DNA from 3 places in the Leuconostoc mesenteroides subsp. mesenteroides ATCC 8293 genome. Region 2 is predicted to be linked to each of the others. Evidence: a T-box and tRNA genes for the amino acid it is inferred to sense, from the RefSeq annotation. Region 2 holds a T-box; the other regions hold tRNA genes.
What was found. A T-box is a leader RNA that pairs with one kind of tRNA and senses whether it is charged. The one in region 2 lies ahead of thrS (threonine--tRNA ligase), so its partner is inferred to be a tRNA-Thr.
Positions count from the first base shown of each region.

Region 1: it encodes a tRNA-Thr, which carries the amino acid that the T-box ahead of thrS (threonine--tRNA ligase) is inferred to sense. The anticodon was not compared.
Region 3: it encodes a tRNA-Thr, which carries the amino acid that the T-box ahead of thrS (threonine--tRNA ligase) is inferred to sense. The anticodon was not compared.

Region 1 is NC_008531.1:1,832,941-1,838,595, forward strand. Features, by position in the region: gene trpS (tryptophan--tRNA ligase) at 1-1, opposite strand, end outside; gene hflX (GTPase HflX) at 295-1,596, shown strand; tRNA gene LEUM_RS09050 (tRNA-Thr) at 1,626-1,698, opposite strand; tRNA gene LEUM_RS09055 (tRNA-Leu) at 1,774-1,855, opposite strand; gene LEUM_RS09060 (AI-2E family transporter) at 1,946-3,055, opposite strand; gene mutY (A/G-specific adenine glycosylase) at 3,039-4,067, opposite strand; gene LEUM_RS10760 (hypothetical protein) at 4,156-4,299, shown strand; gene LEUM_RS09070 (MDR family MFS transporter) at 4,384-5,655, shown strand, end outside.
Region 2 is NC_008531.1:625,562-631,216, forward strand. Features, by position in the region: gene LEUM_RS03205 (AI-2E family transporter) at 1-335, shown strand, start outside; gene LEUM_RS03210 (tRNA (cytidine(34)-2'-O)-methyltransferase) at 332-844, shown strand; tRNA gene LEUM_RS03215 (tRNA-Glu) at 917-988, shown strand; gene LEUM_RS03220 (FtsK/SpoIIIE family DNA translocase) at 1,144-3,510, shown strand; T-box leader at 3,743-3,960, shown strand; gene thrS (threonine--tRNA ligase) at 4,038-5,655, shown strand, end outside.
Region 3 is NC_008531.1:365,489-371,143, reverse strand. Features, by position in the region: gene LEUM_RS02015 (NCS2 family permease) at 1-193, opposite strand, end outside; tRNA gene LEUM_RS02010 (tRNA-Glu) at 528-599, shown strand; gene hemH (ferrochelatase) at 1,006-1,953, shown strand; gene LEUM_RS02000 (YebC/PmpR family DNA-binding transcriptional regulator) at 2,002-2,718, opposite strand; gene LEUM_RS01995 (rRNA large subunit pseudouridine synthase E) at 2,789-3,322, opposite strand; tRNA gene LEUM_RS01990 (tRNA-Thr) at 3,401-3,473, opposite strand; tRNA gene LEUM_RS01985 (tRNA-Asn) at 3,478-3,550, opposite strand; tRNA gene LEUM_RS01980 (tRNA-Asn) at 3,657-3,729, opposite strand; gene lysS (lysine--tRNA ligase) at 3,792-5,279, opposite strand; gene hslO (Hsp33 family molecular chaperone HslO) at 5,366-5,655, opposite strand, start outside.

The DNA of each region.
Region 1 (5,655 bases), 830 kb from region 2:
TGTTCAAAACCTTCTATTAATTAGTTAACTCATTCTATTATACGTTAAATCTAGGAGCAGCGTTGAAGAAATTATCACAAAACAAAGTACGTTATTATTGACATTTTCCTATAAAACTTATACACTATCACTATTAAGAAGAAAGAGGTACGAGAACTTGTTGAACAATTTTTAAGATGTGGTGAATAAAAGCAATAGATTGTTTTTATGCGCTTTTCTTGAGATTGGTCTGCCTTTTTCGTACTAAACACGTAAACTGCCACCAGTCTCGCAAGTTGATTGGAGGCATTTTTTATGCAAGAAAACCCTCGTAAAGTATTTTTAGTTGGCTTAACAACTAATCAGGGAAACCTAGACTACGAATTAGAAGAACTAGCGAACCTAGCAAAAGCAAATAATCTTGAACCCGTTGAAACTTTTACCCAAAAGCTAGAACGACCAAATCCTAGCACTTACTTTGGTAAAGGTAAGGTCGAAGAGTTAGGTGAAGCTGTAAAAACTTATGACGTTGATATGATTGTTGTCAATGATGAATTGACACCTTCTCAAATTCGTAACCTAGAAAAAACAACAGATGCTACTGTTGTCGATCGTACTGGTTTAATTCTCGAAATTTTCGCACAACGAGCCCAGACTAAAGTTGCAAAACTCCAAGTTCAGTTAGCACGTTTACAATATCAATTACCACGCTTACGTAAAAGCATGTCAATTTCATTAGATCAACAAACAGGTACAGGTGGCGCAGGTTTCACCTCACGTGGTTCTGGTGAAACAAAGCTAGAACAATCTCGCCAACGTATTACGTCTCAAATGGTTCATGTTCGTCAAGAACTGGCTGATTTAGATAAAAGTGAAAATACGCGTTCAATGCAACGACACGCTAACAACTTACCAAACGTAGCACTGGTTGGCTACACAAACGCTGGAAAGTCTACCTTGATGAATCGTTTGTTGATGCGTTTTGGTGTTGGTGCAGACAATGATGATAGTAAGCAAGTGTTTGAAAAAGATATGCTATTTGCTACGCTAAACACCACAGTTAGACAACTGACTCTTCCTGATAAAAGACAGTTTTTATTAAGTGATACGGTTGGTTTCGTATCCAAGCTACCTCATAACTTAGTTGCTGCTTTCAAATCAACATTACAAGAAGCGGCAAATGCAGATCTAATACTGCACGTGGTGGATGTTTCAGACGAGCATTATAAAGCTATGATGGAAACAACTGAGAAAACATTAACTGAGATTGGTGTTACTGGTAAACCCGTTATTACAGTATATAACAAAGCTGATCGCACTGAGTTGCACTATCCGGACATCTCTGGCGATAACGTGATTACTTTGTCAGCACTAGATACCAATTCTCAAGATGCACTGATTGATCTCATTGTTAAACATATTTTTAACGACAGCGAAGTCGTAACTTTGCATATACCCTTTGATAAAGGAAATGTTGTTGCCCAATTAGCGGCAAAACATAAATTTATAGAAGAACAATATGACGAAACCGGTAGTTGGTTAACCATTGAGCTATCTGAAGTTGAGCGAAACTTATTTCAACAATATATTACGAAAGAAAAAAGCATGAATTCATAGGAATTCATGCTTTTTCTTGAAAGTAATTATGCCGACCGCCGGGCTCAAACCGGCGACCCCCTCATTACTAGTGAGGTGCTCTATCAACTGAGCTAGGTCGGCAAATTAAAGTACTCAGGTACTACAAGTGAATAATACCAGATACCTCAATATATAAATATGGCGGCGGCCATATTATACGGGTGACAGGAATCGAACCTGCACGGATTACTCCACTGGAACCTAAATCCAGCGCGTCTGCCAGTTCCGCCACACCCGCATGTATCACACAACCCTTTAATTCTACTGGAAAAACCTAAATCAGTCAAGAGGGTAATACAACTTAAATCAAAAAAATGTTAAAAAACTGCTATTCTAACGATTCCTTAGTCAATTGACGCATTTCAATGGCAAATTTAACAACAGTTCGAGCAACTGCATACATTGGCACAATCAATATCATGCCAAAAATACCCCAAAGATTACCGGCTACCATCAAAAGAATCATAATTGTTAATGGGTGAATTTGTAATGATTTTCCAATAACATTTGGATAAATAAAGTTTCCATCCAATTGCTGAACAACCATCATCACAATCATTACCAACAACATTTGTTTCCATGATTGTGTACTGGCAACAATCAACGCTGGTATAACCCCAATCCAAGGGCCAATATATGGCACAATGTTAGTAATACCAGCAATCACACCCAGTAACCATGCGTATGGTTCACCAATAATTAAATAACCCACAGCCATGGTCATCCCGACAAACAACATTTCAAGAGCTTGCCCCGATATATATCTTTCAATAGTTTTATCCATTTTAAGTGTCAATTCTTTGACATTATCAGCAAAACGAACCGGAAAAAGCTTCTGGATTGCTGGTAGCAAGCGATCACCATCACTTAGCATATAAAATAAAACGACTGGAATAGTCACGACATTAATCGTGACCGATGTAACCATCGAGACAGCACTGCCTAATGTACCTGCCGTAATAGTTAAAAAAGAAGCCGAGTACTTGCCAACAGCACTCTTTACTTCATCTATATCAATTGACAAATTTAAATTTGATAACCACTTACTTTGTAGTGAATCTGTTACAAAGCGCTGTACGTTTTGTGCAAATTCAGGTAATGCAGTAATTAAATTAGTAATTTCCGCCACTAGAGTTGGTATCAATAAAATCAAGGAACCAGCTATCACGGCTAGGAACAACACAAAAGTAATTATAACAGCCAGTTGATGCGGCATTTTATGCCCTTTAACTGTAATTTTCTTTAAAAGTGTCAAAACAGGTTTCAAAACATAGTACAAAGATCCGGCGACAATCAATGGTACAAAAACCGTGGAAATAAATACTGAAATTGGTTTCATTAGAAAATCAAATCGGGAAACAATCAAAATTAAGAGCGATAGCGCTAATAATTCAATGGTCCAAAAAAATATATTTTTGTATTTAGAATTCGGTATCATATAATTTCTCCAATAATTTATGTTGTACCTTTGGTAAGCTTAATGCCGACCACTCATCAGAACTAAAATATTGTTGATTATCATTCAACATAGCTGTTTCTTGCTTCACTAACCAAATTTCCCATCGACGATGTGTAAAAATATGTGTCACGGGCTTAATATTTAACTGTTGACCCGTAATTGATTCTATACTTTCAATTTGTGTTAGTGGAAATGTCCAAAATCCAGCCAACAAACCGCTATCCGGTCGTTTTTCAAATAATAATTTACCATCTTTTTCAAAAACTGAAGCCATAAACAACTGTTTTACTGGTCGTTGTTTCGTGGTTTTAACAGGGTATTGATCCTCAACACCATCTCGAAAAGCCGCATTAAATTCACGCACCGGTGAATACAAGCTATCGGGATTTTTGGTTGTCATATAACTTGATCCCAAATCCATAATTGCTTGGTTAAAGTCCCCTGGTCTTTCCGGATCAACAATTGGCGCAATAATATCATAAAATATCTTACGTGATTTTGTATCAGCAATGTCAGCGTCAATTTTAAGTAATCTACTAAAAACACGATATTGGTTGCCATCAACTGCTGGGACTACCTCATTGAAACTTATTGACGCAATAGCTGCCGCTGTATATGGACCCACTCCTGGCAAGCTTTGCAGATCATCACTACTCTCTGGCCATTGCCCATGCAATTCATTGACAACAAACTGCGCCGCCTTTTGTAAGTTTCGCGCTCTCGAGTAGTAGCCTAAACCCTCCCATAATTTGAGCACAACATCCTCTGGTGCGGTCGCTAAATCACCAACCGTTGGTAACGATGTCATAAAGCGATCAAAATACGGAATAACTGTATCTACGCGTGTCTGTTGCAGCATAATTTCCGAAACTAAAACGCGATAAGGATCATGATTGACACGCCATGGCAAGTGCGCTCGCCCTTCTTTATCATACCAATTGAGCAATGTTTTACGAAATTCTTTAATTGTTTGTTCATTCCAAGTTTCCATAATATATATTGTAACACTTGTAATCGTATAGATTTTGCCGTATAATTATTATTTGTATGAAATCATTGAATAAAAAAGGAGCACAATCATGGTATTAAAGAAGCCACTTAACTCATTTGCACGTGCCCGCAAAGTTAGTCATAGCGCTGCTAAGAAACAACGTCAAGCTGCTATCGCAAAATTGCAACAATGGGCAAAAGGTAAGTCAGAAGAATTACCTTCTACAAAGTAATTTTATTGACTACTTAAAACCAGTATTTATACTGGTTTTTTGTTTGCATTTTTATGAATAAAAACCATGAAAGGTAGGATACTGTTGAATATAACACAAAAGCAAAAAACAATCTTAATCATATTAGTTATCGGCACCTTTTTAGGCTTTTTGAATCAAACATTAATGAATGTTGCCTTGCCAGATATCATGCGTGAATTTCATATTTCCACAGACTTGGGTCAATGGATGACAAATGGCTACATGTTAGTCAATGGTGTGATGGTTCCGTTAACAGCTTTTCTGATTCAACGCCTAACAACACGTACACTATACTTGACCGCCGCTGGACTATTCGCCGTCGGAACAGTAACTGCTGGATTTGCGCCAACATTTGATGTCCTCATTATCGGGCGTATGATTCAAGCAATGGGCGCCGGTGTATTCGGCCCTTTAATGAACGTCGTTGTCATGAACTTGTTTTCGCCCAATGAACGCGGATCTGCAATGGGAACAATCGGTTTGGCGCTTAATTTCGCCCCTGCTTTGGGTCCCAGCTTGTCGGGATTAGTCGTTACTAATTTAAGTTGGCGCTTCCTATTTTATCTTGTCGCACCATTAATTATTGCGAACTTCATCTTGGCTTATTTCTTACTACAAAATATTGGGCAACAAAAGAGGTTAAAATTCGATTTTATCGGCGTTGTTTTGTCAAGTATTGGTCTTGGATCATTACTTTACGGATTTTCTAACGCAGGTGCAACCCCTTGGAATGAGTTTACTGTATGGGGATTTGTATTAATAGGTATTATTGTTACAAGTTTATTCATTTGGCACCAGTATACAACTAAAACACCATTGTTAAATATGTCCGTATTTAAATATAGACAATTTAACGTTGCTGTTTTAATCAACGTTGTTTTGATGATTGCTATGTACGGTGGTGCACTGATGTTACCCCTCTATATGCAAAATGTGCGTGGTACCACGGCTTTTCAATCAGGTCTAGTGTTGTTTCCTGGTGCCTTAGTAACCGCATTTTTATCACCGTGGAGTGGTCGTTTATATGATCGCTACGGTGCTAAATACTTAACATTAGTTGGTATTATGATTACAGCGTTTGGCACTTTTATTTTAGCTTCTCTGACATTAACAACTTCACTTTGGCTCGCTGTTCTCGGACAGTTTGTCCGTCAACTTGGACTAGTCTTGGTCCTGATGCCAATTCAAACAGAGGCCTTCAATGCGTTACCTTTAACACTCATTCCTGATGGATCTGCCATGTTTACTACAATCAGACAACTTGCAGCATCATTTGGTACAGCCGCTTTGGTAACAATTATGACGAAAAGTGCACTTAACTATGGTCATAAACAC
Region 2 (5,655 bases):
CGTATGTTGGATCAATTATTGCACAAGTGCCAGTTTTCACAGTTGCTTTGATTGCTGGTGGCCCAAAAATGCTAATATTAGCTATTATCGTACTAGCTATTGAACAACCGATTGAAGCACATGTTATTTCACCAAAAATTCTCGGGGAGGCGTTATCAATTCACCCTGTTACTGTTATCGTTGTGTTATTGAGCAGTGGACATATTTTTGGTGTATTAGGTATTGTGTTAGCGGTGCCATCATATGCTGTAGCTAAAGTGTTTGTTACACACATCTATGATTGGTGGCGTGCAAACTCAGATTTATTTGAAGTAGAGGAAGTAGCTGAAAAATGACGAATCATATTGTTTTATTTGAACCTTTAATGCCTGCTAATACGGGAAATATTGCTCGTACGACTGCTGGAACTGATGCAGTCTTACATTTAATTGAACCGTTGGGGTTTGAACTTGATGACAAACACGTTAAACGTGCCGGGTTAGATTATTGGGATCATGTAAAGTTGGTGAAACACCCAAGCTTGCCTGATTTTCTAGACACTTTAGCAGAAACAGACAACTTATACTTGGTTTCTAAATTTGCTAACCAAGACTACACACAGCCTAATTACGCACAAAATGATACTGACAATTACTTCTTATTTGGAAAAGAAACCACAGGGCTACCAGAAGTATTTATGCGTCAAAATCCGGAGAAGGCTATTCGTATCCCACAGGATGATTCACATGTTCGTTCGTTGAATTTATCGAATACTGTCGCAATTGTGCTTTATGAAGCATTGCGCCAGCAATCTTTTTCAAATTTAGAAACAACTCACACATACGAGCAAGACAAACTGAAATAAACAGTTGACAGATATAAATTTCCCTGATAAACTAATATAGTTGTTTCGTTACAATGAACAACTATTGACCATGGCTCGTTGGTCAAGTGGCTAAGACGCTGCCCTTTCACGGCGGAATCGAGAGTTCGATTCTCTCACGAGCTACTAAAAAGCGCAACTCTGGTTGCGTTTTTTTGTGTTTAAAAATTAAATTTTTGAAATAGAGTTAAGCAAAGCTTAAGAATTTGATGTGAACATTTGTTCGAGTTTCAAAAATGATAAAATAAAGTGTTAGAATGAACTGACTAAGAGGTGGAACTTTGGCGACAAGAAAGACTACACAAAGACGGCGTACAACACGTGGTAAAAATAGTAAAAAAAAGAACCCTTTAGTTCAAAACCTATGCTTCTTGGGTGGTATTGTCTTAGGTATACTAGGTATATTTAAGCTTGGCATATTAGGGGTATTTATTGCTGACATTTTCCGTTTTTTCTTTGGAAACATGTATCTTGTGATTTTAATACCTATGACATTATTTTTAGGGTACTATTTTATTACTCGAAAAACACCTAAAATAGCAACTCATTTTTGGGTTGGCGCTTTTATGATGTTCATTGCTATTGAGACAATTTCATCATTGTTATTTTTTGAATACACACTAAAAAATGCAGATGGATATGTTGGCGAAGTGGTGCGGTTAATTGGTCAAGATTTTGTCAATCAATCAGCAAACACACCGGTTGGCGGTGGTATAATCGGCGCGGCATTATATCATCTACTGTTTATGTTAATGTCTAGCATTGGCACGTGGATTGTAACAATAATCTTATTATTCAGTGGTATTGCAATCTTTTTCCGTATTCCAGCTCGTGACATTGTTCAGCAAGGTGTTGAAAAAGCTCATGAAGGGGTTACTCATATTCAGGAAAAACGAGCTAATGAAAAGCCAACCCGACAATCGCTTTTCAAACGTGATAGACACAAGAAAGATATTACTGATTATGGAGATGATCCATTAGGTGTGAGCCGAGATGATAGTTTGTCAACCGATGTTCTCCCAAAAATAGAAAAAGACGTCAATCCACCTAGTGTTCATGAAAATTTCAATGAGCCTGAAATTAAATGGAATGGTCCTATAGCGCCTCAACCAACAAAAAAGTCTTCCAAAGATCAGGCCGAAAAGACTTCTGTTAGTGATAGCGAAGTTTCTACAGATATGTTGGAAAAAGAAAATCCGGATTACCAGTTACCAACTGCTGACCTATTAACGCAATTAGCGCCTACAGACCAAACAAAAGAGTTTAAAGGTTTAACCGACAAATCGCGTCTTGTCCATGATACGCTGCAAAGCTTTGGTGTTGAGGCGGAAGTGACCAGTGTCTCATTAGGACCTACGGTAACTCAATATGAGTTGAAACCAGGGCAAGGCGTTAAAGTAAATCGAATTGCTAATCTATCGGATGATTTAGCATTGGCATTAGCTGCAAAATCAATACGAATTGAGGCGCCAATCCCCGGTAAACCCTATGTTGGTATAGAGGTTCCTAATGATACTCAGGCAACTGTTGGATTCCGAGACATGATTGAGAATGCGCCATTTGATGATAATCCACTCAATGTGCCACTTGGCCGAGATGTAACAGGAAATATTATCATGGCAGACTTATCGGCTATGCCTCATTTGCTTATTGCTGGATCTACTGGATCTGGAAAATCAGTAGGGCTTAATGGTATTATTGTATCTATCCTTTTGCGTGCAAAACCTAATGAAGTTAAATTAATGATGGTTGATCCAAAAGTTGTTGAGTTATCTATTTATAACGGGATACCACACTTGCTGACACCAGTTGTTTCGGAGCCCCGTAAAGCAGCGAAGTCTTTGCAAAAAGTTGTTGACGAGATGGAAAATCGTTACAAGCTTTTAGCTCAATTTGGAAAACGTAATATTGGTGAATATAATGCGGCGGTTGAAAAGCAGAATGCTGAAGCTAAGGAAACAGATCAGCCAATTATGCAACCAATGCCATATATTGTTGCTATTGTAGATGAATTCGCTGACCTAATGAGTACGGTGGGTAATGAAATTGAAGTTTCTATCGCGCGCCTTGGTGCTAAAGCTCGTGCAGCCGGTATTCACATGATTTTGGCCACACAGCGACCTGACGTTAAAGTGATTAACGGTACTATAAAAAGTAATATTCCTGGTAGAATTGCTTTTAGAACAGCTTCTGGAATTGATTCACGCACTATTCTGGACAGTAATGGTGCTGAGAAGCTGCTCGGAAAAGGGGATATGATTTTTGCACCGCCCGGTAAGCCGACACAACGTGTTCAAGGTGCATTTATTAGTAACACTGATGTGACTAATATTGTTGAATTTGTTAAGTCACAACAAGAGGTTCAGTATTCCGATGCAATGACTGTTACAGATGAAGAGATTGCTCAAGATAATTCGGAAAATGCTGATGGAAATAGTGATGATGAGTTATTCCAAGAAGCTTTGCAATTTGTTATTGAACAACAAAAAGCCTCAACATCACTGTTACAACGTCGTTTCAGGATTGGTTATAATCGAGCCGCTCGATTAATTGATGATTTGGAAGCAGGCGGTTACATTGGACCAGCAGACGGATCACGGCCAAGACACGTCAATATTTCAGATGGTAGCTCTGGGATAGAAAGTTAGCATTAGTTTCAAACTAAGTAGTATGATTATATTTTTTGAGTAGAATTAAATGATTAAGCAAACAGGAGAATAATAAAAATGGCACTTACAAAAAATCAAATTGCTGCACTACAAAATGTTTTTGATAATGGTATTTTAGATCATGATGTCGAGGCATTAGAAGCGCTAAAGATTGTATTAGCAGATTTAAAAAAATAATTGCAACACAGCAAAAAAAATGTTATGATGTTTCTCAGAAACATTGATAAGGACAACTCGATTGTCATGCACTTAAAGAGAGTTCATGTTTGGTGAAAATGAGCAGTGCATACATAAGAGACTACCTTTGAGTGGTGATTTAGTAGTTTTAAATGAAAAGTTGCCCGGGTGATACCGTTATATATCATTTGAGAGAAATAGGAATTTTTCCTGTTTTAAACTTGGGTGGTACCGCGGTAAAACGTCCCTTTAGATCTAATAAGGATCTGAAGGGACGTTTTTGTTTTATTAATGTAAAATACTAGAATGGAATTTGAAAGGAAAATAGCATGGCAGAAATCAGTCTTACATTCCCAGATGGCGCTATTAAAAAGTTTGATGAAGGGATTAAGCCAATTGGGGTTGCCGAAAGTATTTCAAAGTCATTGGCAAAGAAGTCAGTGTCAGGAAAAATAAATGGTTCATACATTGGCATGAACGATGTTATTACTGAAAGTGGCGATTTTCAACTAATCACTACATCAGATAGCGAAGCATTAGATCTACTTCGTCACTCAGCATCTCATTTATTAGCACAAGCATTAAAGCGAATTCCAAAATTTGCTAACATTCATTTTGGAGTTGGTCCTTTTATTGAAAATGGCTTCTATTACGACACAGATAATGGGGCTGGCAATCAAGTGTCAATCGAAGATTTCCCTGAAATCGAGGCGATTATGCACAAAATTGTGAAAGAGGATCTACCAATTCTTTCTCGCGAAATCACACGTGATGAAGCATTAGAAATATTTGCTGATGATCCATATAAAGTTGAGTTAGTAAATGATCTACCAGTCGATGAAAAGATCACAATTGCTGTTCAAGGAGATCATATTGAGCTTGATAAGGGTGGTCTGGTACCATCAACGGGTTGGATTAAGCATTTTAAGCTTACTTCAGTGGCTGGCGCTTACTGGCGTGGAGATTCAAGCAACCCAATGATGCAACGAGTATATGGAACGGCCTTTTGGAAAGCAGCTGACGTTGAAGCAGAAATTGCTCGTCGTGAAGAAGCTAAGGAACGTGATCATCGTGTCATTGGACGTGATCTTGATCTATTCTTTACTAGCCAGGAGGTTGGTTCAGGATTACCAGTTTGGCTGCCAAATGGTGCAACAATTCGTCGCCAAGTTGAAAGATATATTACAGATAAAGAGCTGTCAAATGGCTACCAGCACGTTTACACACCAGTATTGTCTAATTTGAACTTATATAAGACATCTGGTCACTGGGACCATTATCGTGAAGATATGTTCCCACCAATGGATATGGGGGATGGCGAATTTTTGGAATTACGTCCAATGAATTGTCCATCACATATCATGGTATTTAATCATAAGCCACGTTCATACCGTGAATTACCAATGCGTATTGCTGAATTAGGAATGATGCATCGTTATGAAAAATCTGGTGCTTTGACAGGGTTATCTCGTGTTCGTGAGATGACATTGAACGATGGTCATACATTCGTTGAACCAGAAAAGTTAGAAGAAGAGTTTAAGTCTATTCTAACAATGATGATGGGTGTCTATCGTGACTTCAACATTAAAGATTATCGTTTCCGTTTGTCTTATCGTGATCCCAAAAATACAGAAAAGTATTTTGATGATGATGAAATGTGGGAAAAGTCACAAAAGCAATTGAAAACAGCAATGGATGATCTCGGTCTTGATTATTTCGAGGCTGAAGGTGAAGCTGCTTTCTATGGTCCAAAGTTAGACGTTCAAACAAAGACTGCCTTAGGTAATGAAGAAACATTGTCAACTATCCAATTAGACTTCTTGTTGCCAGAACGATTTGACTTGAAATATATTGGTCGTGATGGTCTGGATAATCATCGTCCAGTGATGTTACATCGTGGTATTGTTGGTACGATGGAACGTTTCACAGCCTACTTGATTGAAATGT
Region 3 (5,655 bases), 260 kb from region 2:
CCATAAACAATGTACCAAAAACTGCTACTAGAATAGCCGCTAAAAATACGGCTTGTGTTGGCACACCAGCTTGCCCTAGAATTTGAGGGTTCAAAAAGAAAATATAGGCCATTGATACAAATGTCGTAATCCCAGCAATGATTTCACGACGGACAGTAGTTTTATTTTCTTTCAATTGAAATAATTTTTCCATTATTCTCTCCTATACAATTATGTAACTCATCAGCCTATTTGTATGAATACATCAATGGAAAATAAAAAATTGACGCACGAGTGGCTATCAATTAAATAACATGTTTATGATAGTTCCAGCATGGGTGCTGGCTAGAAACAATCGACCATTATTCGATACTATATCAGCTAAATTTCACATAGAATAGTCTAGCATTGATATCCAAAGAAGACAAGTGCTTAAACTGAAATGATAATAATTACTTGTCCAAAAATACTTATAAATAACTTGACGACTACTTAAAAACTTGATATTATATTATAGTCATCTGATACAGATTGACATTATTGACCATGGCTCGTTGGTCAAGTGGCTAAGACGCTGCCCTTTCACGGCGGAATCGAGAGTTCGATTCTCTCACGAGCTATATCAAGTCGCAACTCCGGTTGCGGCTTTTTATTATCTCTTCTTAAATAATCAACAATTCCTTTTATTTTAGACGTTGTCAGGCTTTTTTCTCCACGACGAATATGCTGACATTACTCAATCCTAATTCTATTGTTATGGAAATTATTTCAATTTTCAAAATAAACTGTGCTGATGATTTAAGGCTTAAAAAACATAGTCTCGACATACTATAATGTCAGAGCAAACAATCCGAGAAAAAAATATAGTATTTATTAACAAATTCGAATTATTTTTGTAAGCAAAAATAATTTCTAAATAAAAGGACAATAGTTATCCTTATCACAATTTTTGGCTTTTCGACATACATTTTAGTCAAAAATTGAGTTATAGTATTAAATATTAAACTAGATAAGGATCGCTTCCATATGAATAAAAAAGGTCTATTATTAGTCAACCTAGGCACCCCTGACTCCCCACATCCAGATGATGTGAAAGCATATTTAAAAGAGTTTCTATCAGATACCAACGTTATTCAAATGCCCAGACTACTCTGGCAACCCATTTTAAGAGGTAAAATTTTGCCTAAGAGATCGTTTAAATCAGCTGAACTTTACCAAAAAATTTGGCGAAAAGACGGTTCGCCATTAATGGTCTATGCGAAAAAACAAGTTGAGCAAGTACAGCAATTACAACCAAACTGGATTGTTCGTTGTGCAATGACTTATCGTAAGCCTAACATTGCAGAAACACTGAAAGAAATGCGTCTGGCGGGCGCTGACGACATTGTTGTATTGCCACTGTTTCCCCAATATTCTGTTACATCAACACAATCAGTCATTGATCAAGTCCGTAAGGCCGACAAAAACATTAACATTGTTAAGTCATTTTACAACGATGAAGCCTATTTGGATTTATTAGCTAGAGACATTCGCGAGGCGTGGGCTAAAAACGATTATGATCGTTTAATCATTAGTTATCATGGTGTTCCCGAATCATATGTTCGTCGTGGTGACCCTTATGTTGACCACTGTACAGCAACCACACAAGGCGTTTTAGAGCGCGTTGGGCCGTTAACACCTGATAATACTCACCAGGTTTTCCAATCACGATTTGGGCCAACTGAGTGGGTCAAACCATACTTAAGTGACACACTAAGGTCACTGCCCAGCCAAGGTATCAAACGTGTCCTAGTAGCAACTCCAGCATTTGTAGCCGACTGCTTGGAAACCATCGAAGAAATTCACGTTGAAAATCATGATATTTTCAAACAGGCAGGTGGCGAAGTCTTTGATGTTGTCCAACCTTTTAATGAACATATTGATTTTTCCAAATATATTGCTTCTCTTGCGAATCGGCATTTTGCACAAAATTAATTCACAAATAAAAAACGCAATGAATGCCATTGCGTTTTTTATTTATTATTATAATTCGACGTTATGATAAACTTTTTGAACATCATCGTCAGATTCTAATACATCAATTAACTTTTCGAAAATTTCTAAGTCTTCGCCTGCCAGTGTCATTTCTGATTGTGGCAACATGCTGATTTCCGTAGTTGAGAAATCGCTCACACCACTTTCACGCAGAGCAGCAATTGCTTGATGCAAAGCAGTTGGTTCTGTATAAACAACAATATGATCATCTTGTTGTTCGGCGTCACGAACATCAACTTCAGCGTCTAGCAGTGTTTCCAACGTAGCATCGGCATCTTCACCCTCAAAAACAATCACGCCTGTTTCATCGAATAAATAACTAACAGAGCCAGCAGCACCGTAAGTTCCACCATTTTTATTGAAAGCTGTGCGCACATTTGTAGCTGTACGATTAACGTTTGATGTCAACGTATCTACAATAATCAATGAACCGTTTGGTCCAAATCCCTCGTAACGTCCCTCGATAAAGGTTTCATCCCCTGAACCCTTTGCCTTTTCAATGGCACGTTCAATAACGTGCTTTGGCACTTGTGCTTGCTTAGCACGTTCAATAACAAACTTTAATGTTGAATTAGCCTCAGGGTCTGGACTGCCACCTTGCTTCGCTGCAGCATAAATTTCAATGCCATACTTACTGTTAACTTTAGCGGCAGCACCATCAGTCTGCGCCTTCTTCATTTTAATGTTTTCCCATTTACGTCCCATGAGGTCACCTCTTTTAATTTACATCTTTTACTATTATAACCGTTTATGATGCTTTTGCACCACAAAATCATTACTTCACAATTCGATATTGTCCTGGTTTTAAGTCGGCAATATGATATTCACCAATATGTGTCCGTATCAAGCGTAGCGTTGGAATACCAACAGCTGCTGTCATACGGCGTACTTGCCGATTACGGCCCTCTTTTATTTTTAATTGAATAAAACTCGTTGGCTGGTTTTTACGAATACGGATTGGCTTCTCTCGTTCCCATAACCATTTTGGATAAGGAATACGTTTGACTTTAGCTGGTAAAGTTAACCCATCTTTTAACGCCACACCTTGCTCAAGTTGCTTTAGTTGTGACTTTGTTGGGACCCCTTCTACTTGAACAACATAAGTTTTATAGGCTTTATTATCAGGATCAGTCAATTCATGATTCAGTTTACCGCTATCAGTCAGCAATAATAGGCCCTCACTGTCCATGTCCAAACGACCAGCGGCATAAACCCGTGGAATATCAATGTAGTCAGCCAAAGTTGGTCGCCCTTCAGCATCAGTAAACTTAGTTAAAACATTGTACGGTTTATTGAATAGTACAATCATGTTTTTCAATTGCGTCCTTTTCATTGTAAAAAAATAAGCAAACCTCAGATGATTTGCTTTGCAAGATATGCATAATAGTGCCGACGAGAGGATTCGAACCTCCGACCCCAGGTTTACGATACCCGTGCTCTACCAACTGAGCTACGTCGGCGAAACTCCGACTGCCGGGCTCGAACCGGCGACAACCTGATTAACAGTCAGGTGCTCTACCAACTGAGCTAAGTCGGAATGACGTTGCTAACACAACTATATTATTATGCCATGAGTGAGAAAATCTGTCAACAGTTTATCACATAAAAAAGAAGCAAATCAAGATGATTTGCTTCTCATAAAACTCCGACTGCCGGGCTCGAACCGGCGACAACCTGATTAACAGTCAGGTGCTCTACCAACTGAGCTAAGTCGGAATGATGTCGCTAACACAACTATATTATTATAACTAATTGTGTAACGACTTGTCAATGATTTATTATTCTGGACGCATTGTTGGGAACAACACAACGTCACGAATTGTGTCAGAATCAGTCAATAACATGACCAAACGATCAATACCAACACCAAGTCCACCTGTAGGTGGCATACCATATTCCAAAGCTTCTATGAAGTCTTCATCAATACCTTCAGCTTCGTCATTACCATTCTCACGTTCAGCCGCTTGAGCCTCAAAACGTGCACGTTGGTCAATAGGATCGTTTAACTCAGTAAAGGCATTCGCATACTCGCTACCCATAATAAACAATTCAAAACGATCAGTAAAACGAGGATCATCAGTATTTTTCTTAGCGAGTGGTGACACTTCAACTGGATGTCCATAAACAAATGTTGGCTGTACCAAAGTATCCTCTACAAATTCTTCGAAGAATGCATTGATAATATGACCCACACCCCAGTATTTTTCGTACTTTACATGGTTATCATCGGCCAACTTTTGTGCTTCTTCAACGGACATTTCCTGCCAAAAATCAATACCAGTTTGTTCTTTAATCAAGTCGACTAGATGTTTGCGCGCAAACTTTGTGCCAAGATCAATTTCAGTTCCCTGATAAGTAATTTTCAAGTCATCTGAGACGACAGAAGCGGCAGCTTTGAAAATACCTTCAGTTTCGTCCATAACATCTGTAAAGTCCATATAAGCTGCATATGACTCCATTGTTGTAAACTCAGGATTGTGCTTTGGATCCATACCCTCATTACGGAAAATACGGCCAATTTCATATACACGTTCCATGCCACCCACAACCAAACGCTTTAAGTACAATTCTGTTGCGATACGCATGTACATATCAATATTCAAAGCATTATGATGTGTGATAAATGGACGGGCTGCAGCCCCACCGGCTTCAGTTTGCAAAATTGGCGTTTCAACCTCAAGGAAATCATTTCTATCCATATATGCACGAATAGCAGAAATGATATGTGAGCGTTCTTGGAACTTTTTGAAAGAATCTTCATTGGCAATCAAATCCAAGTAACGCTTACGATACCGTGTTTCAACATCAGAAATACCATGGAACTTATCAGGCATTGGACGAAGAGCCTTAGATAAATGTGTTAATTCTGTAGCCAAAACTGTTAATTCACCAGCTTCAGTCTTCATCATAATTCCCTTGATTCCAAGGAAGTCACCCAAATCTGCTCTTTTAATAATCGGATAATTATCTGCTAAATCATCACGTCTTGCATAAACCTGAATTTTTCCAGAAACATCACGAAAATCAGCGAAAATAACTTTACCTGCGCCACGCTTTGCAACCATACGACCTGCAATAACAACTTCATGTTTTGCATTCTCTAACTCTTCTAAAGAGCTGGCATCATATAGATTATGCAGTTCTTGCGCTTTTGCTGTACGTTCAAATCGCTTACCGAATGGGTCTAAGTGTAAATCACTAACGATTGTTGCCAACTTTTGTCGACGCGCTAGCATTTGATCATTAAGGGCTTTTTCTTCAGCCATTTGTATAAAATCCTTCCCTATTGCGCGTTTTTTAAATACACGCCTACTAACTAAATATCATACCAAAAAAAACAATAATCTCAAAGTCACTCGTTATTTTTTTCAATCTGCTTCAAAATTTCGGATAATTGTTCCTCTGTGAAAAAGTAACGCTTTCCGGAGAACTTTCCCACAATTTCAGCGCCATGGTCTTCTTTGATCATTGCCTGAATTTCAGATGCTGGAAGTGTGAGCAACATTTTAGCATAAGCGTCTTTGGATGGCTCTGCGGCCAAACCGATGCCAGCTGTTTGAAGTATCTCAACTTCACCTTTCCCAAAAATCTCTTCAAGCACTTCTAATGGCGTATATCTTTCTTGAATCATTTCAGAAAGTG